Regions from separate parts of the Pseudomonas sp. Ost2 genome, predicted to be linked through region 4. Evidence: predicted binding sites of a transcription regulator. Region 4 holds the regulator's gene; each other region holds the start of a gene.
The links. Region 4 encodes FliA, which starts transcription of late flagellar genes. Its sites were predicted from a motif close to CTAAAGTTTNNNNNNNNNNNGCCGNTAA; they were not measured.

Region 1 (7,669 bases), 750 kb from region 4:
AGCGCGACGGCTACATCTGGCTCGACGGCGAGTTCGTCGAGTGGAAGGAAGCGAAGATCCATGTCCTGACCCACGGGTTGCACTACGCCAGCACGGTCTACGAGGGCGAGCGGGTCTACGGTGGGAAGATCTTCCAGCTGCGGGCGCACTCCGAGCGCTTGTACCGCTCCGCGCAGTTGATGGACTTCTCCATTCCCTACGACCTGCAAACCCTGGAAGCCGCGAGCCATGCCCTGCTCGAACGCAACGGCGTGACCGATGGCTACCTGCGTCCGGTGGCCTGGCGCGGCAGCGAGATGATCTCGACCTCGGCGCGTTTCAACAGCGTGCACTTGGCGATCGCCTGCTGGCAATGGCCGAGCTACTTCGACCCGGCGGCCCGCATGGCCGGGATCAAGCTCAAGACCGCGGCCTGGCGGCGTCCGCCACCGAGCAGCAGCCCGTTCGAGGCCAAGGCCTCGGGGCAATACATGATCGCCACCCTGAGCAAGCACGATGCGGAAAACAGCGGTTATCACGATGCCCTGATGCTCGACTGGCGCGGCCATGTGGCCGAGGCCACCAGCGCGAATATTTTCTTCGTCAAGGGCCGGCAACTGCACACGCCGGTGCCGGATTGCTTTCTCAACGGCATCACTCGCCAGACCGTGATCAGTCTGGCCCGGGCGCTGGACTACGAGGTGATCGAGCGGACCTTGTTGCCCGATGACCTCGGCGATTTCGACGAGTGCTTCCTGACCGGCACGGCCGCCGAAATCACTCCGGTGCGCAGCATCGACGACCTCCAGTATGAGCCCGGCCAGGCCTGTCGTGACCTGATCGACGCCTACGCCGCGGCCGTCATCGCCTGACCAGACAAAAGGACTTTCGTCATGTTGGAAGAAACCGCTGTAAACGACCCTGCCGTGGTTGCGCGGCACGGCCTGAGCCACCACCATCGCGAACTGGCCGAACAGGGCTGGACCCTGTTGCAGCCGGGCGAACTCAGTACCGACCTGTATGAGACACTGGCGCCGTTCGGCCGGGTGATCCCGCAGTTCAACGGCCTGGATACCTTCGACGTCACCCTGAAGCCGGGCTTCGACGACCTGCCGTACTCCCAGAGCATGAACGGCATCGGTCCCCACACCGAGGCGCCGGTCTATGACCCGCCGCCGCGCTACCTGGTGCTGCACTGCCATCGCCAGGCGACCTGCGGTGGCGGGCATACGCAACTGGCCGACGGTCTGGCCTTCCTCAAGACCCTGCCGGCGGACCTGCGGGCGTGGATCGAGGACAATCCCGTCGCGTTCAACGCCACGGCCAAGCCCGGTGAAACCACCCGCCGCGTGCTGGAGGAGTACATCTTCAAGCCCGCGGCCGACGGCGACATCTTCCGCTTCAGCTACAACCAGTTCCACTACGGCGATGTGAATCCGTCCGTGGAGGACCTGGGTGCGCCCGAAGGCCGTAACAGCGGCACGCCCCTGGGGCGTATCGCGGCATTGGGCGAGCAGTTCTTCCTGGAGCACTGCACGCCGTTGCTGATCCCCGATGGCTGCGTGTTGATCTGGGACAACTGGCGCCTGATGCATGCCCGCAGCCAGTACCGCGACCCCCAGCGGCACCTGACCCGCTACTGGCTCGCCTGACGCCCGAATGCGTCCCGCGGCTTCCCCCTTTGCACCCGCGCACGGACTCCGTGCGCGTCCTACAGGTATCACGTCATGCAACAAGCCATTGTCATCGCCAAGGTCGACCACAAGCTGGTCGTGCAACTCAACAAGGCCTGGACCAAGCGGGCGACCGTCTGCGCCGGCGATAAATTCCCGCTGACCGACGAGTTCGACCCGAGCAAGCCGGATTATCCGATTGCCATGGTCCCATTCTTCCATCATCCGAAGTTCCAGGCGCTGAGCGAGGAACTGAAAAGTGCCGTGCTGACCTGGGGCTGGATCGGCTATAACCTGCGTACCGTCACCGCCGAGGAGTGCGTGGTCAATCCGGCCCTGAGCGTCATCGCCAACCAGTACCTGGGCAAGGACGACTGGCACTTTCGCGAAGCCATGCAGCAGACCCTGATCGACGAGCACTACCACACGCTCATGCACCTGCGGGCGATCCAGCGCAGCAAGGCCGACCGCAACCTCGAACAGGACCTCGACCTGCCGCCTTCCGTCACCTACCTGCGCCTGCAGGCGCTGTGCGCGCAACTGCCCCATGCCTGGCAACGGGACCTGGCCGCGATCACCTTTGCGGTGGTCGCCGAGATCAGCGTCAACGCCTACCTGGACATGCTCGCCGACGACCAGAGCATCCAGCCGCAGAACCGCCGGGTCGCCGAGCTGCACAACCGTGACGAATACGCCCACAGCAAGGTGCTCGCCGAGGTGGCGAAAGTGATGTACGAACATATGGACGCCGAGAAGCGCCGTTTCTTCGTACAGACCTTGCCCGAGGCGCTCAATGCCTTTGTCGCCCAGGACTATTCGATGTGGGAGGCGATCCTGACGCAGCTCGGCGTGGCCGATGTCGACGTGATCATCGGCGACACCCGCGAGGCCAGCCGTGGCAGCGCGATCATGCGTGACTATAGCGGCCTGTATCGACTGGCCGAGGACCTGGGCATCACCGCCGACATGGACTTCGACTTCAGTTCCACCGTCAAGGCGGCGCCTGCCGCGCAACCGGCCTGAGGAGAGCAGTCGCATGTCGAATCCATCGCTGTCCCCGGTCTATGAAGTCTTCGCCATCCGCGTCGGCGCCAACTCCCAGCGTACCGCGCGGGAGAACTTTCTCTACGACGCCTGCTGCGGTGATCCCAATGCGCCGATGCCGCTGGATTACTACTTCTGGGTGATCCGCAACGACCAGCACGTGGTGGTCGTGGACACCTGTTTCCAGCCGGCCACGGCCGATCGCCGCAATCGTGAGATGTACCGTTTGCCGGAGGAGTCGTTGCAGCAACTGGGTATCGATCCGGCCCGGGTCGAAACGCTGATCCTGACGCACCTGCACTGGGATCATGCCGGCAACCTGGGGTTGTTTCCCAAGGCCGTGATTCACCTGCAGGAGGAAGAGCTGCGTTTCTGCACCGGGCCGAAGATGACCCACCATACGATCAACAAGACCTACGAAGTGGACGATGTGATGTCGGCGATCCCGCCGCTGTTCGAAGGGCGCCTGCGCCTGCATCGCGGCACCGTGGAGATCGTGCCGGGCGTGACGATCCACGCGGTGGGTGGTCACACGCCGGGCAGCCAGGTGGTGCGCGTGCGGACCCAGCGTGGCTGGGTGGTACTGGCTTCCGACGCGGCGCACCTGTGGGCCAATATCCGTTTGCGCAGCCCGTTCCCGATTCTCGATGACATGGCCCAGACCCTCGAAGCCTTCGCGACCATCGACGGCCTGGTGGATGGCGAGGACCATGTCATTCCGGGACACGACCCGCTGATTGCCCAACGCTTCCCCCATTGGCAGAACGACCCGCACATCATCTGCCTGCACGAGCATCCGGTAGACCGGATGTAAGGGATGCCGGGAAGGTCTGCGGGTGACCGGGAGACCTCTCCGGCACACCGCGTTCAGCCTTGTCGCGCAATCAGGCGCCCCAGGGTGGCCACTGCATTTTCAATGCGCGGTGAATAAGGCGTTCCACAGCCGATGCGGATGAAGTGATCGAAGCTTCGCGAGTTGGAGAAGATCATTCCAGGCGATATGTAGATCCCTTGCTGCAACGCCTGGTGGAACAGCTCCAGGGACGAATGGCCCTGGGGCAACTCCACCCACAGCAGGGTGCCGCCCTTGGGGTTGGTGATCTGCGTGCCCGCCGGGAAGTATTGCGCGATCGCCGCGCTCATCTGTTTTCTCTGCATCGTCAACTGCCCGCGCAGCCTGCGCAGGTAACGCTCATAGGACGGTGTTTTCATAAAGGCATCCACCGCCAGCTGCGGCAACATTTCGCAGTTGCGCGACTGGGTGTGCTTGAGCATCTCGACCCGGTCGTGCCATTTGCCGGCGGCGATCCAGCCCAGGCGCAGGCCGGGAGCGAGCGTCTTGTTCAGGGACGCGCAATAGATCAGGTTGTCGTTGCGGTCCCAGCTTTTCAGGGCCGACAACGGCTGCTCGGTATCCGCCAGGTCGGAGTAGGTATCGTCCTCGATCAGCACCGTGTCGTAGTCCGAGCACAGTTGCACCAGCAACGCCTTGTGCGCATCGGGCATCACGCTGCCCAGGGGATTGTGCAGGTTGGGAATGACGATCAGCGCCTTGATCCGCTCCGAACCCTGGAGCAACTGTTCGAGGGCGAACAGGTTGATCCCGGTCTTGGCCGTGGTGGGCACTTCCAGTACCCGCAGGCTCAGGCTTTCGAGAATCTGCAGGAGTCCGTAGAACGTCGGTGACTCCACCGCGACGATATCCCCCGGCTGGGTCACGGCACGCAGGGCCAGGTTGATGGCTTCCGTGGCCCCGTTGGTGATGACGATCTTGTCGGCGGTGACGCTGATCTTCGAGCCCAGCGCCCGGCGGGCCAGCAAGTCGCGCAACGGGCGGGCGCCGCAGGCCGGGGACGGACTGCCGATCAATTGCGGGTCCTGGCGCAGGGCCTTGATCATATGGTCCTGGAGTACCTTGAGCGGGTAGATCTGCGCACCGCAGTAGGCACTGGCGAGGTTGACCTGGATCGAAGCCTGCTGGCTGGCCTTGACGACTGCCGAGACCTGCTCGTGGATACCGACATAGTGGCTGGTATCCAGGGGCAGCAGTGGTTCGCTGTCGGCGGCCAGCGCAATGGGCCTGGCGGGTTGGCGAATGAAGTTTCCGGAGCGGGGACGGGCTTCCAGGACACCGTAGTCTTCCAGCTGGCGACAGATCTGGACGGCGGTGGAGAGACTGATGGCGTGTTTTTCCATCATCAGGCGAATGGATGGGAAACGCTCACCGGTTTTCAGGGTTCCTGCCTGAATCGCGTTGAGGTAGTGATTGGCGAGTTGGCGGTAGAGAGGAGGCGAGTTCATATTGACCATCGAAATCGCATCACTGAAGTCATGACTGTAAGGCGAACGGCGTATTTGCAGGCGGACCCGTGATGCAGGAAGGTGGGGGGAGGTTCTTGGCACACAACCGTGGGGCATCACCTATCCATGGGGCTACCCTCCTGGTCAGGTACGCGGGGAGTTTCTGCGGGGCCGCGTGGCGTCGCAGTCTCCGGGGACTTTACAAGCTGGCAGGCCATCAGGCGTGATGGCCCGTCTCCGACCCGATGATCACCTGTTGTTGGGCCGAGCGGGGGATGGGCGTCAGCCGGTTGGCCGTGGCTTGTGCGCGGGCCGGTGGGGATATGGCGAAAGGCTTACAGACGGACACCGAGATCTCCTCTGTTGCGCCTTTGCCGCGGGGCTTAATCTTTACCCATCGCTGCTGCGCAAGGATGTGCACAGAGTCATGGAAGATTGGCCCAGGCCAGGACGGTCGACGACAGGATGTCGTAATGGTCAACAAAAAACCCGCTTCGGCGGGTTTTTTGTGGCCGATGGAAAAGCAATGTTTCACTTAATCCCCGCGCACCCTGGTCTCAAGAGCCTGGCCCCAAGATCGAGTTGGCCTTGCAGCACAATAGCTCATTGATGGCACACGGCCTTGTTTTTCCCGACAGCGTGTTCAAGTTGTCATACAACTTGCCGATAGCCTGCCAGTCGTCGGTGCCTGTGCCGACGCCGTTCCTCTTCGGATCCCTACAAGAAAAGGCTGCCGTCATGTTTCTTCGTCAATTGAATATCGCGCCCCGCGCAGCGCTCGGGTTTGCCCTGATTGCCTTGCTGGTGGCCTTGCTCGGGGTGTTCGCCCTGGAGAAGATGTCGAGTATCCGCGACAGCGAAGTGGCGGTTGAAACCCAATGGCTGCCGAGTATTCGAGGCGGTGACGAGATTCGCGAGATCATGCTGCGCATCCGCACCATCTCCCTGCGCATGGCCCTCGATCCGGATCCGAAGAACGTTGCCGTGTACCGCGGCCAGATGGACACGCGGGACAAGGAACTGAGCGACAAGATCAATGCCTACGACAAGCTGGTCACCACGCCGGAAGCCAAGGTGTTGTATGACCAGTTCAAGTCGACCTTCGCCGCTTACCGTTCCGGTATCGCCCAGTCGTTCACCCTGGCGGAACAGGGGCGACGGGATGAGTTGATCAAGCTGCTGCTGGTGGACATGAAAACCGTGGTCGATGGTTCGGGCAAGCAGCTCACCGACCTGGCAGACCTGTTCAGCAAGCAGGTTGCGGCCGAGAGCCTGAAATCCGAGGCGTATTACACGGGGTCGCGGATGATCGTCAGCCTGTTTATCGTGCTGGCGGCCCTGGCCACCGTGGTCCTGGCGATGCTGCTGACCCGCAGTATCGTCAAGCCGTTGGGCGAGGCCCTGAGCGCCGCGCAGAACGTGGCGCGTGGCGACCTGACCCAGACCATCGAAGCCCGTGGCAACGATGAAGTGAGCCGCCTGCTCGAAGCCCTGGCGACCATGCAACAGACCCTGCGCAACACCTTGCAGGGTATCAGCGGTTCCGCGGCGCAACTGGCGACGGCGGCAGACGAGTTGAACGCGGTGACCCTCGGCAGCACCCGCGATATGCAGCAACAGAACAACGAAATCGAGCAGGCGGCCACCGCCGTCACCGAAATGACTACCGCCGTGGAGGAGGTCGCGCGCAATGCCGTGTCCACTTCCGAGGCCACCCGTGAGTCCAGCGACTCGGCGCGGCTGGGCCAGGAGCGGGTCGGCGAAACGGTCGAGGCGATCAACGCCCTGGCCGGTGAAGTGGCGCATACCGGGGAGCTGGTGCAGTCACTGGCCGCCCGGTCCCAGGACATCGGCAAGGTGCTCGATGTGATCCGGGCGATTGCCGAACAGACCAACCTGCTGGCGCTCAACGCCGCCATCGAGGCAGCCCGTGCCGGCGAGAGCGGACGCGGCTTTGCCGTGGTGGCGGACGAAGTGCGTGCCCTGGCCCATCGCACCCAGCAATCGACCCAGGAAATCGAGCAGATGGTCCAGGGTATGCGCAACGGCTCGACCCAGGCCCTGGATTCGATGCAGGCCAGTTCCCGCCGCGCCGCCAGTACCCTGGTCCTGGCCGAACGGGCGGGCGACGCCTTGCAGACCATTACCAGCTCGGTGCACCAGATCCATGAGCGCAACCTGGTGATCGCCAGTGCCGCCGAGGAGCAGGCCCAGGTCGCCCGTGAAGTGGACCGCAACCTGGTGAATATCCGCGACCTGTCGCTGCGTTCGGCTACCGGCGCCGACCAGACCAGCGCCTCCAGCCACGAGCTGTCGCAGTTGGCCAATTCACTGCGGGGGATGGTGGGGCAGTTTCGCGTCTGACTGGCGGGCCTTGCGCTGGCTCCGCAGGTGCCGGATCAGCGCGATGCCCGCCATCAGCAGCACCACGCCGATGACGATGGGCAGGCGGTAGGGCTTGAGGTTGCCGAGCATCTGTTCCAGGAATTCGCCGGCCCAGTAGCCGCCGGAGGCGAAGAGGCTGGCCCAGACCACCGCGCCGAGCAGGTTGATCAGACTGAAGCGCAGCGGCGACAGGCCGCTGGCGCCGATCACCAGCGGGCCCACCAGGCGCATGCCATACAGGAAACGCACGGAAAACACCGAGGCCAGCGGATAGCGCGCGATCAGCC
Region 2 (7,669 bases), 2.9 Mb from region 4:
GTATGGGAGCGATCTTCGCCGTCAGACCCGGAAGTGGCTGACCATCATCTGCAACTGATTGCCCAGGCGGGCCAGTTCGACGCTGGAGGCGGCGGTTTCATCGCTGGCGGCGGCGGTTTGTTCGGAGACGTCGCGGACATTGATGATGCTGCGGCTGATCTCTTCGGCCACCGCGCTCTGCTGCTCGGCCGCCGCGGCGATCTGCTGGTTCATCGACTGGATGTTCGACACCGTGCGGGTGATGTTTTCCAGTGAGGTGCCTGCCTTGCGCGTCAGTTCGACGCTGCTGTCGGTGAGGCTGCGGCTGTTGTTCATCACGGTCGCCACTTGCTGGGTGCCGTTCTGCAGGGCCGCCACCAGGCCCTCGATTTCTTCGGTGGACTTCTGCGTGCGCTGGGCCAGGCCACGCACTTCGTCGGCCACCACGGCAAAACCACGCCCGGCTTCACCGGCTCGGGCCGCTTCGATGGCGGCGTTGAGCGCCAGCAGGTTGGTCTGCTCGGCTACGGCCTTGATCACGTCCATGACGCTGCCGATCTTGTCGCTTTCCTGTTGCAGCACGGTCATGGCTTCGGTCGAACGCACCACCTCGGTGGCGAGGCGTTCGATCTGGGCGATGGCTTCGCCGACCACCCGATCGCCTTCACGGGCTTCGCCATCCGCCGCGGCGGCCGCGAGAGAGGCTTCTTCGGCATTGCGCGCGACTTCCTGCACGGTGGCGGTCATTTCGTGCATGGCCGTGGCGACCTGGTCGGTTTCGATCTTCTGGCTGTTGACCCCGGCGCTGGTCTGCTCGGTCACGGCCGACAGCTCTTCGGCGGCGCTGGCGATCTGGGTAACGCCGTCGCGAATGCCGCTGATCAGGTCGCGCAAGGTGCTGCCCATGCGCTGGATGCCCTGTTGCAGCACGCCCAGTTCGTCACGGCGGGTGACGACCAGGTTCTGCGTCAGGTCGCCGGAGGCGATGCGTTCCACCACCCCGAGGGTCTCGCGGATCGGCCGGGTGATCTGGCGGGTGATGACCACGGCGGCCAGGATGCCGAACAGCAGGGCGAGCAGGGTGCTGCCCAGTTGCAGGCTGCGGGCCCGGGCGCTTTCGCTGTCACGACGGTCCAGCTGGATCTGATAGAGATCGTCGCTGCGGGCGACGATGTCATTGCCCTGGTCGGTCATTTCCTTGCGGGCCTGGATGGCGGCACTGTTCGCCGTTTTATAGGCCTGCACGGCGACGCGGTAGTTGCCCAGGGCCGTCTCCAGTTTTTGCAGCTCGTTCTGCTGGCTGCTGTTGAATTGCTGCTGGAGTTGTTTCAGGCCGGCAATCGCTTCATTCAGCTGGTTGACAGCCTTCTGTTCGGTATCCGGGTTACTGTTGCCGGTATAGCCACGCACTTCGTAGCGCGTCAGCTGGAACTGTTCCTTGGCGTGGGTGATGGCCTGGAAACGCTCGAAGCGTCCCTCGTCGCCCGGTGCCATGTTCAGGACGTTGTCGTGGATCGTGGAGATCAGTTTCTGAATGACCTCGGCATTGTCGCCCATGGTCTGGCGAGCGCCGGCAGCGGTGCGATAGGCGTCGCGCATCTTGTTCAGCGACTGCTGGTAGTTGCTGATGATCGTCGCCTGCTCATTGAGCAGCTTGAGGTTTTCCGGGCTCTTGAAGCTGCCGATCAGCTTCTGCTGCTGGGCGATAAAGGCATCGAGGTTGACCTGCACGTTCTGTGCGGCGGTCTCGTCGCCGTTGGTGAGCATGTACTGCAAGCGGGCTACGCGCAGTTTGGTCAGCGAGGCATTGAGCTGGGTGATGTCGCTCATCCAGTTGCTACGGTCGATCAGGCCGCCCAGGCTGGTCCAGCCGGTCAGGGCCAGGATGGTGGTAAGCACCAGAACCAGGCCGAAGCCCAGGCCCAGTTTCAGGTTGACGCTGATATTTCCAAACCAGCTATTCATTGAATTCCTCCAGGAACGTTGTGTTGCTTGCTCGTCGGGTGGCTGGAAGGTGTTGTTCTTGGTGCCAGCTGAATTTGTCCGTAGGGGCTGTATCGGCGGCAGGGCCGATAGCTGAAAGGTTTTTCTCGTGAGCTGTTGTTTCACGAAGTGTAGTGCGAGATGGCGAATCTCCGCTGTGCCCGGATCCCGGGCTCGTGGCGGTGTTTTTGCCGGCGGGAAACCGCACCGCGGGCTTAAGGAATTTTTCACATTCCTTTCACCAGAGGGCGACTTCTGCGGACCTAGTCTCTGCGTTCGGATCGGTGCAGCGCGGTATTCGAGCGGTTTCTCCAGTGGCAGTGACGCCCGATGCTCGGCTGTCATTTTTGCCCTGTAGGGTCACCGACATCGTTTACTCAACCAGCGTTTGCCGTGGGGGCCACCTCAACGTGGAATCAAGACTGACGTATAGCGGGATCAGGCGTTCGTTCGAACTGAGCCGTTTCGCCAAATATAAAAATACCCTGGTTGTGCTGCTTTCCGCGTTATTTGTCATTCCCCTGACGCTGTTCATCCTGCGCCCGGCGACCATTACCGATCTTGCCCGTCACGGTGCCAGCAGCGCGGCGGCGTTGACTGCCGGTTGGGCCAAGGGCGAGATGGTCGTGCTGGTGCGCCATGTCGAGCGCTGCGATCGTTCCAAGGCGCCTTGCCTGGACGGCCAGGACGGTATCACCGATCGCGCGCGCGATGTGGCGGTGGGCCTTGGCGCCCGCTTTGAAAAGCTCGGACTGGCCAGGGCGGATATCTACAACAGTCCGTTGACCCGGGCGGTGCAGAGCTCATTCTATATGTTCAACCAGGCCAGCAGCACGCAGGACTGGCTGTTCAACTGCCGCAAGACCATGCTGCGCGATGTGCGCCGCTTCAAGGTGCCAGGGCGCAACCTGATCCTGGTCACCCACAGCGAGTGCATGAATGCCCTGGAGCAGTCGATGAAGCTCTCCATGCCTTCCCTCGGTTATGGCGCCGCCTTGTTCATCACGGAAAACTCGACGAGCGAAGCCCCGCGAGTGATGGGCTTTATCGAAGCTTCGGATTGGCCGCAGGTGTTCAAGCCGTGAGTGGTCGCGACCCGATCCAATAAAAAACGGCGCCCAAGGGGCGCCGTTTTTTTATGCCTGGCGTTCGCTTCAGCGGGTGTAGAAGTAGTAGGTGCGCTTGCCGCCGATGGTGACGGTCGCCAGGATCGTGTGCGACGCGTCCGGCTCCTGGTTCTGGGCCACGGCCACGTTGTCCGGCGAGGCTGCCAGGAAGGCATCCAGCTCGGCCTGGGTCTGGACCACCTGCTGCTGGCGCCCGGTATAGAAGACCGTCGAGGCGAGGCGTTCGTCCGGTTGATACAGCGCCACCTGCTTGCCGCCGGACTGCAGGGCGATGACCTGGTCGGTCACCGGCTTGAAGGAAGTGGTGCGGTCGGCGAGAGGTGCCCGCCAGGCGACCACCAGGTAAGCGCAGACCACGACGGCCAGCAGTCCCGTCGCCAGGGGGCGGCGGTACTCGACCAGGCCGCGGCTGAGCGCCGAGCCAGCGGAACGGCGGCGCAGCCAGTCGAGGATCACCCCGCTGTATTCGGCGGCGATGATGGCCGCGGCCGGTGCCATGGACACCATGTAGACCATGCGCTTGCTCGAGGCCAGGGTCAGCAGGGTGAACTGGGTCAGGATCCAGACGCTGGCGAACAGCAGGTGGCGGTGGCGCACCAGCTCCTTGCGCAAATGCCAGAGGCCCAGGTAGACCAGCAGGTTCCAGGGCAGGAAGGCTTCCGGCAGCTTGGTGAAGTAGTAATAGAACGGCTCGTAGTGCCCGGCGGCAGTGAAGGAACCACTGAAACGGCCGACGCTGTTGGCCCACAGCACCTCACCGACCGCTTGCAGGCCGTCCTGGCGGTAGAGCAGGGTCAGCCAGATCAGCAACGGGATCAGCCCGACCAGGGTGAACACCGCCGGACGTAGCCAGTTGCCGAAGGTGAAGCGCTTGTCGATCAGGCTCTCGCTGACCAGGTAGACGAAAATCACGATACCCGGCAGCGCCAGCCCGAGCACGCCCTTGCTGAGGGTCGCGATGGCGATGCCAACGACGAACACCAGCCAGTTGCCCAGGGTTCCCGCCTGTTCCTGCTGTCGCCGGCCGGCATGGAAAAAGGCGAACAGCGCCAACGCCACGCCCAGGCTGAGGATCGCGTCCTCACCGACCTGGCGCGCATTGCCCAGGTAGCTGGCCATGGTCGCGAGCATCGCCGCGGCGCTCCACGCCAGTAGCGTCGGTCGGCCGATCTTGCGCATGAACCCGTACAGCGCCAGCACCGTGAACAGCCCGGCGAAGGCCGAGGCCAGCCGCACCGCCAATGGCGTGCCGCCAAACAGGCGGATGGCGCTGGCGTCCAGCCACAGGCTCAGGGGCGGCTTCTCCAGGAACGGCTCGCCCAGCAGGCGCGGGGTGACCCAGTCGTTGTTCAGGTGCATTTCCATGGCGATCCCGGCGACCCGGGATTCGGTGGAACCCTGCAGTTCATGGTTGCCCAGGGCAAAGAAGAACACTAGACAGCCAAGCAGGAACAGCAGGAGAGCGGGGCGTGTTGTTCGCATGGTGATACCGGCTAAAGGAAATTGAGCCCGAGGGCATCCAGATAACCGGTCACTATACGGAGGGAGTTCTTAATAAATTGTGAACGACTGTGCGGAAGATCGGGTTTGTTCAATCCCCCAGCGCCGCGCCCTCGCGCCGTGGATCGGCACCACCGGCCCACGAACTGGCGCCCCGCGCATCGCGCACGCGCATGATCGCCTGGGTGCCGCTGGTCATCTCCAGCTCGCCGATCTCGTGGCCCTGGTGCTTGAGCGCATCGATCAAGCGCGGGGAGAACAGGCCCTGCTCCAGTTCGGTGGGACCATTGCGGCTGCCGAAGTTGGGCAGGTTGATCGCCGCCTGCGGGTCGAGGTTCCAGTCCAGCAGGCCGACCAGGGTCTTGGCAACATACTCGATGATCTGCGAACCGCCCGGGGAGCCGACCGTGCCGAGGAACTCGCCACCCTGGCGGTCGAACACCAGTGTCGGTGCCATCGACGAGCGCGGGCGCTTGCCGGGCTCGACACGGTTGGCCACCGGCTTGCCGTCTTCGCTGGGGATGAACGAGAAGTCGGTCAACTGGTTGTTGAGGATGAAACCCTCGACCATCAGGTGCGAACCGAACGAGCTTTCCACAGTGGTGGTCATCGACACGGCGCCACCCTGGTCATCCACCGCGACGATCTGCGAGGTGGAGATGCGCGGAGGCGAACGGTCCGGGGCGAGGGCGACCTGGAGTCCGGCGGGGACGCCGGGTTCGGCCTTGCCCAGGCTGCGTTCGCCGACCAGTGCGGCGCGTCGGGCGAGGTAGGTCGGATCGATCAGGCCGGCCACCGGCACCGGGACAAAGTCGCTGTCGGCGACGTACAGGCCACGGTCGGCATAGGCCAGGCGCTCGGCCTCGGCGATCAGGTGCACGGCTTGCGGACGCGGTTCGAGACCGGCGGCCGATGCGCTTTTCTGCGGGGCCAGGGCTGGCAACGCCCATTGCCTGTCCCGGGCCTCCAGCGCCTGCAAGGTGCCGAAGATCTGCGCGATGGCAATGGCGCCGGAGGACGGTGGCGGCATGCCGCAGAGTTTCCAGCGCTTGTAGTCCGAACAGATCGGCGTGCGTTCCTTGGCCTGGTAGCCCTGCAGGTCGGCCAGCGACAGGCTGCCGGGGTTGGCGCTGCCGTTGACCGCCGCGACCATCTCCCGGGCGATCGGGCCTTTATAGAGGGCGTCGCTGCCCTCATTGGCGATGCGCCTGAGCACGGCCGCCAGGGGCGGATTCTTCAGGATCGTGCCGACGGCTTTCGGGCTGCCGTCGGCGTTGAGGAAATAGGCCGCCATGGCTGGGGATTTCGGCAGGAACGAACTGGCGGCGATCTGCTTGTGCAGACGCGGCGAAATCGGGAAACCCTGCTCGGCCAGGCGGATCGCCGGCTCGAACAGCTGGGCCCAGGGCAGCCGGCCATTGTTGCGGTGGGCCAGTTCGAGGGCGCGCATCACCCCGGGCGTGCCCACCGAGCGGCCGCCGATCTGGGCCTGGGTAAATGCCATCGGCGTTCCATCGGGGTTGAGGAACAGTTTCTCGGTCGCGCCGGCCGGCGCGGTTTCGCGACCGTCATAGGCGTGTACGCGCTGGCCGTCCCAGACCATGATGAAGGCGCCGCCGCCGATACCGGTGGCCTGGGGTTCGACCAGGGTCAGTACGGCCTGCATCGCGATGGCGGCGTCCACGGCGGAGCCGCCCTGGCGCAGGATTTCCCGTCCGGCTTCAGCCGCCAGCGGGTTGGCGGCGGCGGCCATATGCCGGGTCGCATGCTGGGTGACCATGCCGGTGCGATAGCCCGTGCCGATCTCCGGCGCATCGGGCAGGGCGGTGGCGGTCGTGGCGGGCGGTGCGTTGCAGGAGGCAAGCGAAAGGGCGATGGCCAGGGAAGAAAGAGTACGAAGATAGACGCGACGGGTGAAAATTCTGGAGTGCACTGCGTAGGCTCCTGCCTTGGACGTGCCTGGCACTATAGAGCGTGCCGGGAGGCTGGAACAACACGGGGGCCGGCGGGTGCCGCGTTCCCACCGCCATCTGACGACAGCGGTGGGACTGTCGTCAGGCGCTGACGATGATCCGGAACCCGCCGAAGATCATCCGCTGGCCGTCAAACGGCATGGGGTTGACGTCCGGTTGCAGGCGGGGATCGTTCATCACTTTCTGCATCCCGGCGTCGCGGACTTCCCGCGAGGGCCAGACGATCCAGGAAAACACCACGGTCTCGTCTTCCTTGAGCTTGACCGCCAGGGGGAAGGAAGTCAGCTTGCCGGGCGGGACATCATCGCCCCAGCACTCGACGACGCTCAGTGCGCCGAACTCCTTGAACAGGACCGCGGCGCTTTCGGCATGCTGGCGAAAGCGCTCGCGGTTGGCGGTAGGTACGGCGGCTACAAAACCATCGACATAGGACATGATCAGTCTCCTGACTGGCGTGAGTGAATCGAGGTCGACCCGATAACGGTCGATCTGTGGGTTAGTCGATCCGCTGCTGGCGGAATCGACACCGCCATTCACTCGATGCCGGCCAGGCCGACCGGCGGTTGTGCCAGTGCCCGGACCTGCGATCCCCTGCGCTAGTCGCCGTAGTCCACATGCAGGTCGTCATCCAGGCGGTTGCTGGACGAGCCGCCCTTCTGCGGGGTCTGGTCGAAGTGTTCCCATTCGCTGTCCTGGAAGCGGAACAGGCTGTCGTCGGTCGGTGCTTCGCGACCGCCGTAATGGTGGATCGAGTAGTGGGCGTATTCGACCTTGTCGGCCCAGTTGTCCTGCAGCACCCCGTCACCGGCGAGTTCGCGGTACCAGTCGTTTTCCTTCTCGGAAGCCTTCTGTTTCTTGTTGTGGTCGACGAAGTAGCCGACGATCCCGCCGACCACCGCCAGCACCACGCCGACCAGGAAGAACGGGCCGGTCAGCGCCGCCGCGGAACCGGCGCCAAACAGCGCCGCCGCGCCGAGTACCCCCGCCGAGGCGCCGAAGGCACCGCCGGCGACCTGCAGGCCGCCGGCCGCCTTGGACAGCGGGTCGTTGGTCTCCACGCCGCTCTTGATGGTGAACGCACCGAGCACGATATCGGCAAAGCCGCCG
Region 3 (7,669 bases), 2.6 Mb from region 4:
ATGGCCTTCTGCGCCTTCTTGGTCAGCACGACGATATCGATGCGACGGTTGACCGGGTTGAACGGGTTGGCTTTGTCGAACAGCGACGACGAAGCATAACCCACCACCCGCGCCACTTGCGTGTCCGGATAGGTCCCCGCCACCAGTGCCCGACGGGCCGCGTTGGCGCGGTTGGCCGACAGTTCCCAGTTACCGAAGTCACCGGAGCCTGCGTACGGCTTGGCATCGGTATGACCGCTGATACTGATCTTGTTCGGCACCGCCTTGATGGTGTCGGCCATGGCCAGCAGGATGTCTTCGAAGTAAGGCTTCAGGCGCGCACTGCCGGAGTCGAACATCGGCCGGTTTTCCGCGTCCATGATCTGGATACGCAGGCCGTCCGGGGTGATCTCGAACTGGATCTGATCCTTGAACTTCTGCAGCTCAGGGCTCTCGTCGACCTTCTTGTGCAACTCCTGCAGCAGCAACTCCAGGCGCTCTTTCTCGACCTGTTCGGCCATGCTCTCGACCTGGTCGGTGTCGACCGTGACCTTGTCCGGTTGCGGCTGGGATTTGACTTCCGGATTGAGGGTCTTGTCCGGCGCCAGCACCGGCGAACCGCCCAGGTCGATGATGTAGGGCGTGCCGCTCTCGGAGAAGCCGATCGGGTCCTTGAAATAGCCGGCGATGGCGATCTTCTGTTCCGGGGTCGCCGTAGACAGCAACCACAGCACCAGGAAGAACGCCATCATCGCCGTCGCGAAGTCGGCGAAGGCGATTTTCCAGGCGCCACCATGATGCCCGCCGGCAAAGCGCTTGACGCGCTTGATAATGATCGGCTGATTGTTTTCCATGACTCAGCGACCGCGAACCGCTTGTTCCAGCTCGGCGAAGCTGGGACGGTGCTTCGGATACAGGACCTTGCGCCCGAACTCCACCGCCAGCGAAGGCGGCATGCCCGAAGCCGAGGCCACCAGGGAGGCCTTGATCGCTTCGTAGATATTCAGCTCTTCCTTGGCGTCGTGGGTCAGGGAAGTCGCCAGGGGACCGAAGAAACCGTAGGCGGCGAGAATACCGAAGAAGGTACCTACCAGGGCCGCCCCCACGTGCAGGCCGATGGACTTCTGGTCGCCTTCGCCCAGGGAAGCCATGGTCACCACGATCCCCAGTACCGCCGCGACGATACCGAAGCCGGGCATGGCGTCGGCGATGCCGGTCACCGCATGGGCCGGATGCTCCAGCTCTTCCTTCATGGAGAACAGCTCCATGTCGAACAGGCCTTCCAGCTCATGGGGAGCCATGTTGCCGGAGGACATGATGCGCAGGTAATCGCAGATGTAGGCGGTCATGCGCTCGTCTTTGAGCACGGCCGGGTACTTGGCGAAGATCGGGCTGGCGGCGGCGTCTTCGATATCCCCTTCAATCGCCATCATGCCTTCGCGGCGGCTCTTGTTGAGGATCTCGTAGATCAGGCCCAGCACCTCGAGATAGAAAGTGTGGGTAAAGCGCGAACTGAACATGCCCAGGGATTTCTTGACCACGTGCATGGTCATGTAGCCGGGGTTGGCCTGCAGGAACGCACCGAAGGCCGCGCCACCGATGATCATCACCTCGAAGGGCTGGATCAGGGCGGCAATCTTGCCGTGGGAAAGCACGTACCCGCCGAGCACGCTCGCGAATACGACGATGATGCCGATAATTTTAGCCATAGGTAGAGAGCACTTACTGAGTCGGGTTCAAGGTCATATTCGGAAGTTAATAAATCTCTTCTTCTCCTTATCGGCGAATCTGCGCCAGACTATAGCCAGTTCAGGCGAAAAGCCAGAAAACCGGCCATGTGCCAGCAACTCCGGTCGATTGCGCAGCGCCTGCCCAGCCCTTTACGGGCCTGTTAACAGTGATGATGACCGCGCTCGAATATGGCTAACGAAACGACTGTCTCCACGCAGAAACCCGACACGCTGCAGGGCTGGATCAAGCTGCTGCAAGGCGTGCGTTTACCCGTCCCCCAGGACAGTCACGACCGCGTCTGCCGGGCCATCCGCGACAACCGCAGCTCGCTGCGCGATATCGCCGAGCTGATGCAGGACAGCCCCGCGCTGGCGCTGAGCGTGATCTGCGAAGCCAACCACCACACTCACGGCAGCATGACCGAGCCGGCCGAGAACCTCGAGGTGGCGATCAATCGCCTGGGCCTCAAGCGCACCGAAGAACTGCTCGAACGCCTGCCGGCGCGACCACCGGAAGAAATCCCGGTGGCCCTGCGACAGTTGCAGTTGATCAGCCAGCACGCCAGCCAGCAGGCCAACGGCCTGTTCGCCGCGCGCCTGGCGCGACTCTGGCAGGACATCCACTGGGGCAGCCTGCTGTTTCTCTCGCCCTTGTGGCCTCTGGCACTGACCCATCCGAAGCTCCTCGAAAACTGGGAGCTGCGGGTGCTGCACAAGCACGAACCGGCCGCCGCCGTCGAACGGGAACTGTTCGGCATCCGCCTGCTGGAGCTGTGCCAGGGGCTGGCCGATGTCTGGCGCCTGCCGGTGTGGGTGACCCAGGGTTATCAACTGCTGCTCACCGAACAGCGCACCCTCGCCAGGGTGCTGCATATCGCCCGCGACAGCGATGACCGGCTGCACCAGCAACAGCGGCTGGATGCCGATCCGGCTCTGCGCCGCTGGCTGAACCAGCCCGCCAATACCGTGCTGCTGGCCAACGGCCTGGCCCTGGCCGCGCAACAGGCCTGGGACAGCCCGCACTGCCTGCGCTGGCAACTGCTGTCGAGCCTCTACCTGCAACAGCCGATGGATGAGTTGCAGCAACAGATCCACCAGCAGGCGGCCCAGAGTGCCAACCAGCATTCGATGGAAGACCTCTGGCACCCGGCCGAAGCCCTGATCTGGCCCTGGCATGTCCGCCGCGTGCATGCCGGACTGCTGCCGGCCCCGGCCCCCACCGCCGAGGCGCTGGGCACCTGGCGCAAACACTGCGCACAGCTGCTGGCCGAGCCCGGTCGCTTCACCAATGCCATGCACCTGACCACCGTCGCTCGCGACGCCCTGGTGGCCTGCGGCATGCGCCGCGTGATGATCCTGATGGCCGACCGCAGCCATAGCGCATTGCGGGTCAACCAGATCGCCGGCCTGCCCAGGGAAGCCGCCAACCTGATCTTCCAGGTTGCCCAGAGCACCGTCTTGCAGCGCCTGCTGAGCCAGCCGGCGCAGATCCGCCTGACGCCGGCCAACAATGCCCAGTTCTCCGCTCTCCTGCCCGGCAACCTGCGGGCCCAGTTCCCCGGCGAGCACTTGCTGCTGCGTTCGTTGAGCAACAATGGCCGGGTGATCATGCTGATCATGGCCGACCAGGAAGGCGGGCCGCTCTCGGAAATGACCGTGCAGGCCTTCGGCAAGACCGCGCACTGCATCGAGAAAGCGCTGCAAGCCTTTACCAACCGCAGCGCCTGAAGCTTGCGCTACAATCCTCCCTTTTGCGTCCAGGAGACCTCACATGCCTGACTTCTCTGGCTTGCCGCTGGTGATCGAGCCCAGCGACCTGCTGCCGCGCCTCGAAACGCCCGGGCTGATCCTGGTGGACCTGACCAGCAGCGCCCGCTATGCCACCGGGCATATTCCCGGCGCGCGTTTCGTCGACCCCAAGCGCACCCAGCTGGGCCAGCCGCCAGCGCCCGGATTGATGCCACCGAAGGCCGCGCTCGAAGCGCTGTTCGGCGAACTGGGCCACAACCCGGATGCGGTCTACGTGGTCTATGACGATGAAGGCGGCGGGTGGGCCGGACGCTTTATCTGGCTGCTGGATGTCATCGGCCACGGCCGTTACCACTACCTCGACGGCGGCCTCCTGTCATGGCTGGCCGAAAGCCTGCCGGTGTCCACCGAGACCCCGGTGGCCGCCGGCGGCCCGGTGGCCCTGACGCTGCACGACGAACCGACCGCCACCCGCGACTACCTGCAGTCGCGCCTGGGCGCCGCCGACCTGGCGATCTGGGACGCCCGTGGCCCGCTGGAGTACTCCGGTGAAAAAGTCCTCGCCGCCAAGGGCGGACATATCCCCGGCGCCGTGAATTTCGAATGGACCGCCGGCATGGACCAGGCCCGCAGCCTGCGGATCCGCAAGGACATGCCGGAGATTCTCGACAGCCTGGGCATCACCCCGGACAAAGAAGTCATCACCCACTGCCAGACCCATCACCGCTCCGGCTTCACCTACCTGGTGGCCAAGGCGCTCGGTTACCCGCGCGTCAAAGGTTATGCCGGCTCCTGGGGCGAATGGGGCAACCACCCCGACACCCCCGTAGAGATTTGAGATTTCCAAGGACCCTTGATGAAAAAGCGTTTGTTCATCCTCAGCCAGTACCTGCTGCCCCATCACCTGCTGTCGCGCCTGGCCGGCTGCATCGCCGAATGCCGCGTGCGCTGGTTCAAGAATGCCTTCACCGCCTGGTTCGCCAGGCGCTACCAGGTGGACATGTCCCAGGCGCTGGTCGAAGACCTGACCGCCTACGAGCACTTCAATGCCTTCTTCACCCGCGCCCTGAAAGAAGGCGCACGCCCCCTGGACCAGACGCCGGGGGCAATCCTCTGCCCGGCCGACGGTGCCGTCAGCCAGCTCGGTCCTATCGAGCATGGCCGCGTGTTCCAGGCCAAGGGCCACAGCTACAGCGTCCTCGAACTGCTGGGTGGAGATGCGGCGGTCGCCGCGCCGTTCATGGGCGGTGACTTCGCGACGATCTACCTGTCGCCCAAGGACTACCACCGGGTGCACATGCCGCTGGCCGGCACCCTGCGGGAAATGGTCTACGTGCCAGGGCGGATCTTCTCGGTCAACCAGACCACCGCCGAAAACGTCCCGGAGCTGTTCGCCCGCAACGAGCGCGTGGTCTGCCTGTTCGACACCGAGCGCGGCCCGATGGCCGTGGTGCTGGTCGGGGCGATGATCGTCGCCTCGATCGAAACCGTCTGGGCCGGGCTGGTGACGCCGCCCAAGCGCGAGCTGAAGAGCGTGCGTTACGACGAAGCCGCCCGCGCGCCGATCCACCTGGAAAAAGGCGCCGAGTTGGGCCGTTTCAAATTGGGTTCCACGGCCATCGTGCTGTTTGGTCCCGAGCAGGTAAAATGGGCTGAAGGCCTGGTGGCCGGTTCACCGGTGACCATGGGCCAGGGTTTGGGCCTGCCCCGGGAAGCCTGAGTCGCGGGCTATCCTGAGACTTCACCCGCCGGACAAAGAGTCGCAGCCTGATCCGACCGACAGGGCTGCGCCCTTTCCGTATAGCTGCTAGAGTCGTGGCATTATATTGCCATCAATTTTTTGTCACCCCGCCCATGGATGGCGCCTGTTGTTTCTTTGCTGGAGCTGGCCCGCTACATGAGTAATCCGAGTCCTCACCTGTTGTTGCGCGCGCCAACGCCCACGCAGTTGAGCTTGTCCTTCTGCGATGGAACACCGCGCGATCTGAAGCGTTGGATCGCCGAACTGCCGAAAGCCAATCTCGGAGAAACCGCGCGCCTGCTGTATCAGGGCCTGGGCGAACTCAACCAGTTGCTCACCCCCAGCGAAAACCGCCTGCAGTTGCTCGAACTGATGCGCCCCGAGGTGTATTACGTCTGCAAGCACCTGGAGCGGCACTTCCTCAATCAGTCCATCGTCCTCGATGAGCGCCCGCGCAAGGTCGCCAACCTCTGCCAGGCCCTGCAGAATCACCTGGCCATCGGTTACAAGCAGATCGCGATGCGCGTCGCCTCGCGCTTCAGCAAGGACCGCACGGCCCTGATGACCATCGGCATCCAGCGGGCCCTGCATTGCCTGAACGGTCCGCTGATCCGCGCCAGCCAGCTGTATTGCCCCGTGCCGGAAAGCCTGTGGTTCGAAGTCCACCAGTTGTACCAGCTGGCCATCGTCCATCAGGTGCAGGGCAACCCGGTACGGGATGAACTGGCGAGCCAGACCCAGTCCCTGACCATCGAGCAGACCTACATCGTCGCGCTGCTGCTGGGCTGTTCACGCAGCAACCAGATGCGCCAGAACAATATCGCCCGCCTGGCGGAAGTCCTCGAGCCCTGGAGCGCGCTGGTCACGCTGCAGAGTGCCGGCCTGCCGTCGAGTCTCTTCGCCATCGCCCCCGCGGCCGATGCGCCACCGCGCTACACCTCGCTGTTCCTCGACGAGCAATTGCCGGGGCTGATGGGCATCAACACCCTGCCGCTGGTCGCGGCCATGAAGGATTACCTCGAACTGCCCGCCGACCAGCGCGGCCAGTCGCGCCTGCTGGTGCCCTCCGGCTTCAGCCTGGACACCCTGCAACACCTTTGCGCGGCCTGGGGCGAAGCGGCCGAGCGGACCTTCCAGCGCACGCCGGGACAAGGCGAACTGACGCTGTGTATCGGCATGAGTGCCCTGCACTACTACCTCGGCGGGCAACGCTCCTTCAGCGAAATCCTCAAGCGCCCGGTCGCCAGCCGCGCGGCGCATTTCACCGCGCAAATGGCCAACAGCGCGGAAAAGGACAGCTGGACGCTCGCCTTCGACGCCGAGCGCCACGGCAGTGCCGATACCCTGCTGCCCTACGAGGAAATCCAGTATCACCCCACGGAGGCCGAGGTCAGCCAGGCGGCCGCCAACAGCGCCGAGGACTTCCCGACCTTCGGCCTGCAGATCATCAACCACAGTCCCGGCGGCTATTGCCTGGCGTGGCCCAGGGAGGTCCCCGGCCAGTTGCAGGCGGGAGAACTGGTGGGCATCCAGGATTCGACGGCCCAGGGCTGGAGCGTCGCGGTGGTGCGCTGGATCCGCCAGGTCCGCAGCGGCGGCACGCAGATGGGCATCGAGCTGGTCGCACCCCATGCCCAGCCCTGCGGCCTGCAACTGGTGCGCGGCAGCGAAGAGAGCAGCCAGTACCTGCGCGCCCTGCTGTTGCCGGAAATCAGCGCCATCGGGGTGCCCGCCACGCTGCTGGCACCGCGCCTGCCCTTCCAGGAAGGCCACAAGGTGGTGATCAACACCAATGGCGACGAACGCCGCGGCGGGCTGAACAAACGCCTGGCCAGCACCGGCAGCTTCAATCAGTTCGAATATCGGTTGTTCGAGCAGCCGGTAGCGATCAAGAGCGAATCGGCCGCGGGTGGCGCGGCGGGACACGAAGAAGATTTCGGCTCGCTATGGAAAACCCTGTAGGAGCCAAGCCAACCCCTTATAGGAGCTGGCTTGCCAGCGATGGCGTCCGGACGGACACCACAAGACTCTAAACGCTCATCGCCGGCAAGCCGGTGCCCTTCCTCAGTTCTGCCCTTCGCGATCGCGGAACCCCAGCAGGTACAGGACGCCATCCAGTCCCAGGGTGGAAATCGCCTGCTTGGCCGACTGCCTGACCAGCGGCTTGGCGCGGAACGCCACGCCCAACCCGGCAATCGCCAGCATCGGCAGGTCGTTGGCGCCGTCGCCGACGGCGATGGTCTGCTCCAGGCGCAAGCCTTCCTTGTGGGCCAGTTCGCGCAGCAGGTCAGCCTTGCGCTGGGCGTCGACGATCGGCTCGATGGCGACACCGGTGCACTTGCCGTCGACCACTTCCAGTTCGTTGGCAAACACGTAGTCGATGCCCAGCTTCGCCTGCAACTGCCGGGCGAAATAGGTAAAGCCGCCCGACAGGATCGCGGTCTTGTAGCCCAGGCGCTTCAACTCGGCG
Region 4 (7,669 bases):
GCATGCAACTGGAAAGCCTGGCCGGACGCGGGATCAAGGCCAAGAATTACCTGGTCCTGGCCACGACCAGCCAGAAACAGGTGTTGACCGCCGCCTACCACAGCTACAAGCGCTGCGGGCTGGCTGGCTGCATCCTGACTAAACTGGATGAAACGGCGAGTCTCGGCGAAGTGCTGAGCCTGGCCATCAGCCACGAATTGCCGGTGGCCTATCTGACCGATGGTCCAAGGATTCCGGACGATCTGCATTTGCCGCGCCGCCACCAGCTGGTGAGCCGCGCAGTCAGTGTGCAAATGCAGGAAGAACCCAGCGAAGAGGCCATGGCCGATATGTTCGCTGACATCTACCACAGCCCGTCCAAACGAGTGGGTTGAGGTAATCATGAAGACGTTGCAATGCACCTACATCGATGGTCTGCCAGGCATTAGTTCCCTCCGGGAACGCGCAGCCAGTTATGTGGCCTTCCGTCTAAGCAAGACAAGGTAAGAAGAGAACATGGGCAGCATGCATCCCGTACAGGTGATCGCGGTGACCGGCGGCAAGGGTGGCGTCGGGAAGACTAACGTGTCAGTGAACTTGTCCCTGGCGCTGGCTGAGCTTGGCCGGCGGGTCATGCTGCTGGACGCCGACCTGGGGCTGGCGAATGTCGACGTCCTGCTGGGGCTGACCCCCAAACGCACCCTGGCCGACGTGGTCGAGGGGCGCTGTGAGTTGCGTGATGTGCTGTTGCAGGGGCCGGGCGGGATCCGTATCGTGCCGGCCGCCTCCGGCACCCAGAGCATGGTCCACCTGAGCCCGGCCCAGCATGCCGGCCTGATCCAGGCGTTCAGCGATATTGGCGACAACCTCGATGTGCTGGTGATCGACACCGCTGCGGGTATTGGTGACTCGGTAGTCAGTTTTGTCCGCGCGGCCCAGGAAGTCCTGCTGGTGGTCTGCGACGAGCCGACCTCGATCACTGACGCCTATGCCCTGATCAAGCTGCTCAACCGCGACTACGGCATGAACCGTTTCCGCGTGCTGGCCAACATGGCCCAGAGCCCCCAGGAAGGTCGCAATCTGTTCGCCAAGTTGACCAAGGTCACGGATCGCTTCCTCGATGTAGCCCTACAATACGTCGGTGCCGTTCCCTACGATGAATGCGTACGCAAGGCCGTGCAGAAGCAGCGCGCGGTCTACGAAGCGTTCCCTCGTTCGAAATGCGCCCTGGCGTTCAAGGCCATTGCCCAGAAGGTCGACACCTGGCCGTTGCCCGCCAACCCACGCGGGCACCTGGAGTTCTTCGTCGAACGTCTGGTGCATCAGACGAGTGCGGGACCAGTGCTATGACTGCCAGTGGCTATCGCATGTATTCCAAGTCGTCGCGTGACAGCCAGTATGAGTTGATCGAGCGTTATGCGCCTCTGGTCAAGCGGATCGCCTATCACTTGCTGGCGCGGCTGCCGGCCAGTGTGCAGGTCGAGGACCTGATCCAGGCGGGCATGATCGGCCTGCTGGAAGTCTCGACCAAGTATGACTCCAGCAAAGGTGCGAGTTTCGAGACCTATGCCGGTATCCGGATTCGCGGCGCGATGCTCGATGAGGTCCGCAAGGGCGACTGGGCACCCCGTTCGGTACACCGCAATACCCGTATGGTCAGTGACGCAATCAGGGCAATTGAAGCGAAAACCGGTCGTGACGCTAAAGATCACGAGGTTGCAGCCGAACTCCAATTGAGTCTCGATGATTATTACGGGATTTTGAACGATACCCTGGGCAGCCGATTGTTCAGTTTCGACGACCTGTTGCAGGACGGCGAGCATGAAGGGCTGCACGAGGATGGCGCGAGTGCTCATCTCGAGCCGTCACGCGATCTGGAGGATGAACGCTTCCAGGCGGCGCTGGCGGATGCGATTGCCAATTTGCCGGAGCGTGAGCGACTGGTCTTGGCGCTGTACTACGACGAGGAGCTGAACCTCAAGGAAATCGGTGAGGTACTGGGGGTCAGCGAATCGCGAGTCAGCCAGTTACACAGCCAGTGCGCGGCCCGCTTGCGGGGGCGTTTGGGAGAGTGGCGAGCGCGTTGACAGGCAGTGTGGGGACACTGCGAACGAGACCGATGCAGCGTTTGACGGTGTGTCGGCGGCTCGGCCGGTTGTGGTTTCCATGCAGTAGTCGAGTGTTGTGCCGAATTGATTGAACAGCGCGTTCAGGTGCTGAAACGCGTTTAAGACTGCTTGGAGGTCGAATTGAACAAGAACATGAAAATCCTCATTGTTGATGACTTCTCAACGATGCGGCGGATCATCAAGAACCTGTTGCGTGACCTCGGGTTCACCAACACGGTCGAGGCCGATGACGGTACTACCGCCATTCCGGTCCTCAACAGCGGTAGCATCGACTTTCTGGTCACCGACTGGAACATGCCCGGCATGACCGGCATCGACCTGCTGCGCCACGTGCGTGCCGATGAAAAGCTCAAGCACCTGCCGGTCCTGATGGTCACGGCCGAAGCCAAGCGCGAGCAGATCATCGAAGCCGCCCAGGCCGGCGTCAACGGCTATGTGGTCAAACCATTCACGGCCCAGGCGCTGAAAGAGAAGATCGAAAAGATCTTCGAACGCATCGGTTGATGAAGTCCGCCACGGGGGCGCTATGGAGCACAACGAATCTTCACTGGGCGATTTTGAATCGACCCTGAAAAAACATGCCCGTGAACTGGTCGACAGCCTTGAAAAAGGCCGTTTCGGCGATGCGGTGCAAATGATCCATGAGCTGAACCAGACCCGTGACCGCGGCCTGTATCTGGAAGTCGGCAAGCTGACCCGCGAGCTGCACAGTGCGATCGTCAATTTCCAGATTGACCCGACCATGCCGCAAGCCGAGGAAGTTTCGCAGATCACCGACGCCACCGAGCGCCTGTCCTATGTGGTCAGGCTGACCGAGGCGGCGGCCAATCGCACCATGGACCTGGTGGAGAGCGCGACCCCGCGGGTCAGTGGCCTGAACGAGGAAGCCAAGGCCCTGAGCGCCGACTGGGGTCGCTTCATGCGGCGTGAAGTCGGTGCCGAAGAGTTTCGCGCACTGGCCCGGCGGGTCGACGGTTTCCTTTCGCGCAGCGAGCAGGAGACCCGTGCGGTATCGAGCGATCTCAACGACATCCTGCTGGCCCAGGATTACCAGGACCTTACCGGCCAGGTGATCAAGCGCGTCACGCAGATGGTCACCGAAGTCGAAAGCAATCTGCTCAAACTGGTGCTGATGGCCAGCCAGGTGGATCGTTTTGCGGGTATCGAACATGACCGCGAAGCCATCCTCGCGGAAAAAGATCCACAAAAACAGATGGCAAAGGGTGAAGGTCCGCAGATTCATGCCGATAAACGTGAAGACGTTATGTCCGGTCAGGACGATGTCGACGATTTGCTTTCCAGCCTTGGATTCTAGGAGCACCCATACACATGAGCTTCGGCGCCGATGAAGAGATCCTTCAGGATTTCCTGGTTGAGGCCGGCGAGATTCTTGAGCAACTGTCCGAGCAACTGGTCGAGCTGGAAAGCCGCCCGGATGACGCGGATCTGCTCAATGCCATTTTTCGCGGTTTTCACACTGTAAAAGGGGGCGCCGGCTTCCTCCAGCTCAACGAGCTGGTGGAGTGCTGTCACATCGCCGAGAACGTGTTCGACATCCTGCGCAAGGGTGAGCGTCGCGTCGACTCGGAACTGATGGACGTGGTCCTGGAAGCGCTGGACGCGGTCAACGGCATGTTCGGCGAAGTCCGCGAACGCAGCCCGATCACCGCGGCCACCCCGGAACTGCTGGCCGCCCTGGCGCGCCTGGCGGAGCCGGCCGCTGCTGGTGAAGCACCGGCTGCCGTGGTGGAGGAAGCGGTCGTCGAGCCGGTCGCCGAAAGCGATTCCGGCGACATCACCGACAATGAATTCGAACTGCTCCTCGACTCGCTCAACGCGGTCAAGGAACAGGCACAGGCGCCCGCGGCGCCAGCCCCGGTCGCCGCCGAAGCGGGTAGCGACGAGATCACCGACGCCGAGTTCGAGTCGTTGCTCGATCAGTTGCACGGCAAGGGCCAGTTCGCCCCCGAGGCTATTGCCGCCGAAGCCGCCGCAGCGGCGAGCGCGGCGGCCGCACCGGCCTCGACGGCGGAAAGCTCCGATATCACCGACGACGAATTCGAAGCCCTGCTCGACCAGTTGCATGGCAAGGGTTCGTTCAAGGTCGACGCCCTCGACGCGGCAGCGGCTTCCGCGCCGGCGGCGAAAGCCCCGGATAGCGCGGCGGCAGCGGGCAGCGACCTGATCACCGACCACGAGTTCGAATCCCTGCTCGACGAGTTGCACGGCAAGGGCAAGTTCTCCGAAGTGGCGGGTGGCACCACGGCGGCTGTGGCAGCACCGGCAGCGGCCGCCGCCAAGCCGGCTGCGGCGCCTGCGGCCAAGGTGGAAGCCAAGGCCGAGCCGGCCAAGCCAGCGCCTGCGCCCGCTGCTGCTGCTGCTGCTGCGCCTGCCCCCGCGCGGGCTCCGGCGGCAGCGGCGGCGGAAAAGCCAGCCAGTGAAGCCGAGACCACCGTACGGGTCGATACCGCACGCCTCGACGAGATCATGAACATGGTCGGCGAGTTGGTGCTGGTGCGTAACCGTCTGGTGCGCCTGGGCCTCAACAGCGGCGACGAAGCCATGTCCAAGGCGGTGTCCAACCTCGACGTGGTGACTGCCGACCTGCAGACCGCGGTGATGAAGACCCGCATGCAGCCGATCAAGAAAGTCTTCGGCCGCTTCCCGCGCCTGGTTCGCGACCTGGCCCGGCAGTTGAAGAAAGAGATCAACCTGGAACTGGTGGGTGAAGAGACCGACCTCGACAAGAACCTTGTCGAGGCCCTGGCCGACCCGCTGGTCCACCTGGTGCGCAACTCGGTCGACCACGGTATCGAAGAGCCGGCCGATCGCGAAGCCATGGGCAAGCCCCGCAGCGGTCGGGTCGTGCTCTCGGCGGAACAGGAAGGCGACCACATCCTGCTGTCGATCTCCGATGACGGCAAGGGCATGGACGCCGATGTGCTGCGCGGCATCGCCGTGAAGAAAGGCCTGATGGACAAGGATGCGGCTGACCGTCTCAGCGAGACCGACTGCTTCAACCTGATCTTCGCCCCGGGCTTCTCGACCAAGACCGAGATTTCCGACGTGTCCGGTCGTGGCGTGGGCATGGACGTGGTGAAGACCAAGATCGCCCAGCTCAACGGCACCATCAATATCTACTCGACCAAGGGCAAGGGCTCGAAGATCGTCATCAAGGTCCCGTTGACCCTGGCGATCATGCCGACCCTGATGGTCATGCTCGGCAACCAGGCCTTTGCGTTCCCGCTGGTCAACGTCAACGAGATCTTCCACCTCGACCTGTCGCGCACCAACGTGGTCGACGGCCAGGAAGTGGTGATCGTGCGGGACAAGGCCCTGCCGCTGTTCTACCTCAAGCGCTGGCTGGTCAGCTCTGCCGCTCACGAAGAGCAGCGCGAAGGCCATGTGGTGATCCTTTCGGTGGGCACGCAGCGGATCGGCTTCGTCGTCGATCAACTGGTCGGCCAGGAAGAAGTGGTCATCAAGCCGCTGGGCAAAATGCTGCAGGGAACCCCGGGCATGTCGGGCGCCACCATCACCGGTGACGGTCGCATCGCGCTGATTCTCGATGTGCCGAGCATGCTCAAGCGTTACGCCGCACGGCGTATTTGATTCTGGTTCGGCGGCGGTGCATGAGTCCGCCGCCGTACCTAACGGAGTGTTTATGGTAGTCAAGGTCCTGGTGGTGGATGATTCGGGGTTTTTCCGCCGCCGCGTCTCGGAAATTCTTTCGGCGGATCCGAGCATCCAGGTTGTCGGCACGGCGACCAACGGTAAAGAAGCCATCGATCAGGCCCAGGCGCTCAAGCCGGACGTGATCACCATGGACTACGAGATGCCGATGATGGATGGCATCACGGCGGTGCGGCATATCATGCAGCGCTGTCCGACTCCGGTTCTGATGTTCTCGTCCCTGACCCATGAAGGCGCGCGGGTCACCCTCGACGCGCTGGATGCCGGGGCCGTGGACTTCCTGCCGAAGAATTTCGAAGACATCTCGCGCAATCCCGAGAAGGTCAAGCAATTGCTGTGCGAGAAGGTGCACAGCATTTCGCGCAGCAACCGTCGTTTCAGCAGCTACAGTGCTCCGGCCTCGCCTTCAACCCCGGCGCCGAGTGCCGCTCCGGCTTCTTCGGGCAGCTTTGGCAGCAGCGCCGCGGCGCCGGCTCCCGTGCGCACCACGCCGGTGGCCAGCCGTGCGCCGGCGCCAGCCGCATCGACCTCGGCCACACCGAAGCGCAAGGCCTACAAGCTGGTCGCCATCGGCACTTCCACCGGCGGTCCGGTTGCGCTGCAACGCGTCCTGACACAACTGCCGGCCAACTTCCCGGCGCCGATCGTGCTGATCCAGCATATGCCGGCGGCCTTCACCAAGGCCTTCGCCGAGCGCCTGGACAAGCTCTGCCGGATCAGCGTCAAGGAAGCCGAGGATGGCGACATCCTGCGTCCGGGCCTGGCGTTGCTGGCTCCGGGTGGCAAGCAGATGATGATCGACGGTCGTGGCGCGGTGAAGATTCTGCCGGGCGACGAGCGCCTGAACTACAAACCGTGTGTGGATATCACCTTCGGTTCCGCGGCCAAGTCCTATGGTGACAAAGTTCTGGCGGTGGTGCTGACCGGCATGGGCGCCGACGGCCGCGAAGGCGCGCGCCTGCTCAAGCAGGGCGGCAGCGCGATCTGGGCCCAGGACGAGGCGAGCTGCGTGATCTACGGCATGCCGATGGCGATCGTCAAGGCCGAGCTGGCTGATGCCGTGTACAGCCTGGACGATATCGGCAAACATCTGGTCGAGGCTTGTCTCTGATGGATGTGTTGAGCCTTATCGGCATCATCATGGCGTTTGTCGCCATTATCGGCGGCAACTACCTCGAAGGCGGCCACCTCGGCGCCCTGGCCAACGGCCCGGCGGCGCTCATCGTGCTGGGCGGGACCATCGGCGCGGCCTTGCTGCAGTCGCCGATGAGCGCGTTCAAGCGGGCCATGCAGATTCTCGGCTGGATCCTGTTCCCGCCCCGCGTCGACCTGCCCGGTGGCATCGATCGTGTGGTGAACTGGAGCCTGACGGCGCGCAAGGAGGGCCTGCTGGGCCTGGAAGGCGTGGCGGATGCCGAACCGGACACCTATTCGCGCAAGGGCCTGCAATTGCTGGTCGACGGTGCCGAACCGGAAGCCATCCGCAGTATCCTCGAGGTGGATTTCTACACCCAGGAGAGCCGCGATATCGAAGCCGCCAAGGTCTTCGAGAGCATGGGCGGCTATGCGCCGACCATCGGTATCATCGGTGCGGTCATGGGCCTGATCCACGTAATGGGCAACCTCGGTGACCCGTCGCAACTGGGCAACGGCATCGCCGTGGCGTTCGTCGCGACCATCTATGGCGTGGCCAGTGCCAACCTGGTGCTGTTGCCGATTGCCAGCAAACTGAAGTCGATCGCCCTGCGCCAGTCGCGTTATCGGGAAATGCTCCTCGAAGGCATCCTGTCGATAGCCGAAGGCGAGAACCCGCGCTCCATTGAACTGAAGCTCCAGGGCTTCATGGACTGATGGAGTAGGACATGGCC

Region 1: KI243_RS27035 (methyl-accepting chemotaxis protein) is a predicted target of FliA. The motif match lies at 5,640-5,667, and genes of this name have one in related genera.
Region 2: KI243_RS03880 (methyl-accepting chemotaxis protein) is a predicted target of FliA. The motif match lies at 2,034-2,061, and genes of this name have one in related genera.
Region 3: motA (flagellar motor stator protein MotA) is a predicted target of FliA. The motif match lies at 1,756-1,783, and genes of this name have one in related genera.

What each region holds. Positions count from the first base shown of each region.
Region 1 covers NZ_AP021904.1:6,118,234-6,125,902, reverse strand. The annotation lists gene KI243_RS27060 (branched-chain amino acid aminotransferase) at 1-851, shown strand, start outside; gene KI243_RS27055 (TauD/TfdA family dioxygenase) at 873-1,631, shown strand; gene KI243_RS27050 (diiron oxygenase) at 1,707-2,675, shown strand; gene KI243_RS27045 (N-acyl homoserine lactonase family protein) at 2,689-3,510, shown strand; gene KI243_RS27040 (PLP-dependent aminotransferase family protein) at 3,564-4,997, opposite strand; gene KI243_RS27035 (methyl-accepting chemotaxis protein) at 5,736-7,361, shown strand; gene KI243_RS27030 (DedA family protein) at 7,326-7,669, opposite strand, start outside.
Region 2 covers NZ_AP021904.1:893,900-901,568, forward strand. The annotation lists gene KI243_RS03880 (methyl-accepting chemotaxis protein) at 22-1,944, opposite strand; gene KI243_RS03885 (histidine phosphatase family protein) at 2,373-3,047, shown strand; gene KI243_RS03890 (phospholipid carrier-dependent glycosyltransferase) at 3,117-4,571, opposite strand; gene KI243_RS03895 (gamma-glutamyltransferase family protein) at 4,681-6,522, opposite strand; gene KI243_RS03900 (DUF1428 domain-containing protein) at 6,644-6,997, opposite strand; gene KI243_RS03905 (hypothetical protein) at 7,159-7,669, opposite strand, start outside.
Region 3 covers NZ_AP021904.1:599,744-607,412, reverse strand. The annotation lists gene motB (flagellar motor protein MotB) at 1-833, opposite strand, end outside; gene motA (flagellar motor stator protein MotA) at 837-1,688, opposite strand; gene KI243_RS02635 (HDOD domain-containing protein) at 1,899-3,437, shown strand; gene KI243_RS02630 (rhodanese-like domain-containing protein) at 3,481-4,296, shown strand; gene asd (archaetidylserine decarboxylase) at 4,315-5,178, shown strand; gene KI243_RS02620 (molecular chaperone) at 5,356-7,161, shown strand; gene serB (phosphoserine phosphatase SerB) at 7,264-7,669, opposite strand, start outside.
Region 4 covers NZ_AP021904.1:5,364,659-5,372,327, reverse strand. The annotation lists gene flhF (flagellar biosynthesis protein FlhF) at 1-374, shown strand, start outside; gene fleN (flagellar synthesis regulator FleN) at 496-1,329, shown strand; gene fliA (RNA polymerase sigma factor FliA) at 1,326-2,066, shown strand; gene KI243_RS23490 (chemotaxis response regulator CheY) at 2,241-2,612, shown strand; gene KI243_RS23485 (protein phosphatase CheZ) at 2,635-3,423, shown strand; gene KI243_RS23480 (chemotaxis protein CheA) at 3,438-5,720, shown strand; gene KI243_RS23475 (chemotaxis response regulator protein-glutamate methylesterase) at 5,773-6,912, shown strand; gene KI243_RS23470 (flagellar motor protein) at 6,912-7,652, shown strand; gene motD (flagellar motor protein MotD) at 7,664-7,669, shown strand, end outside.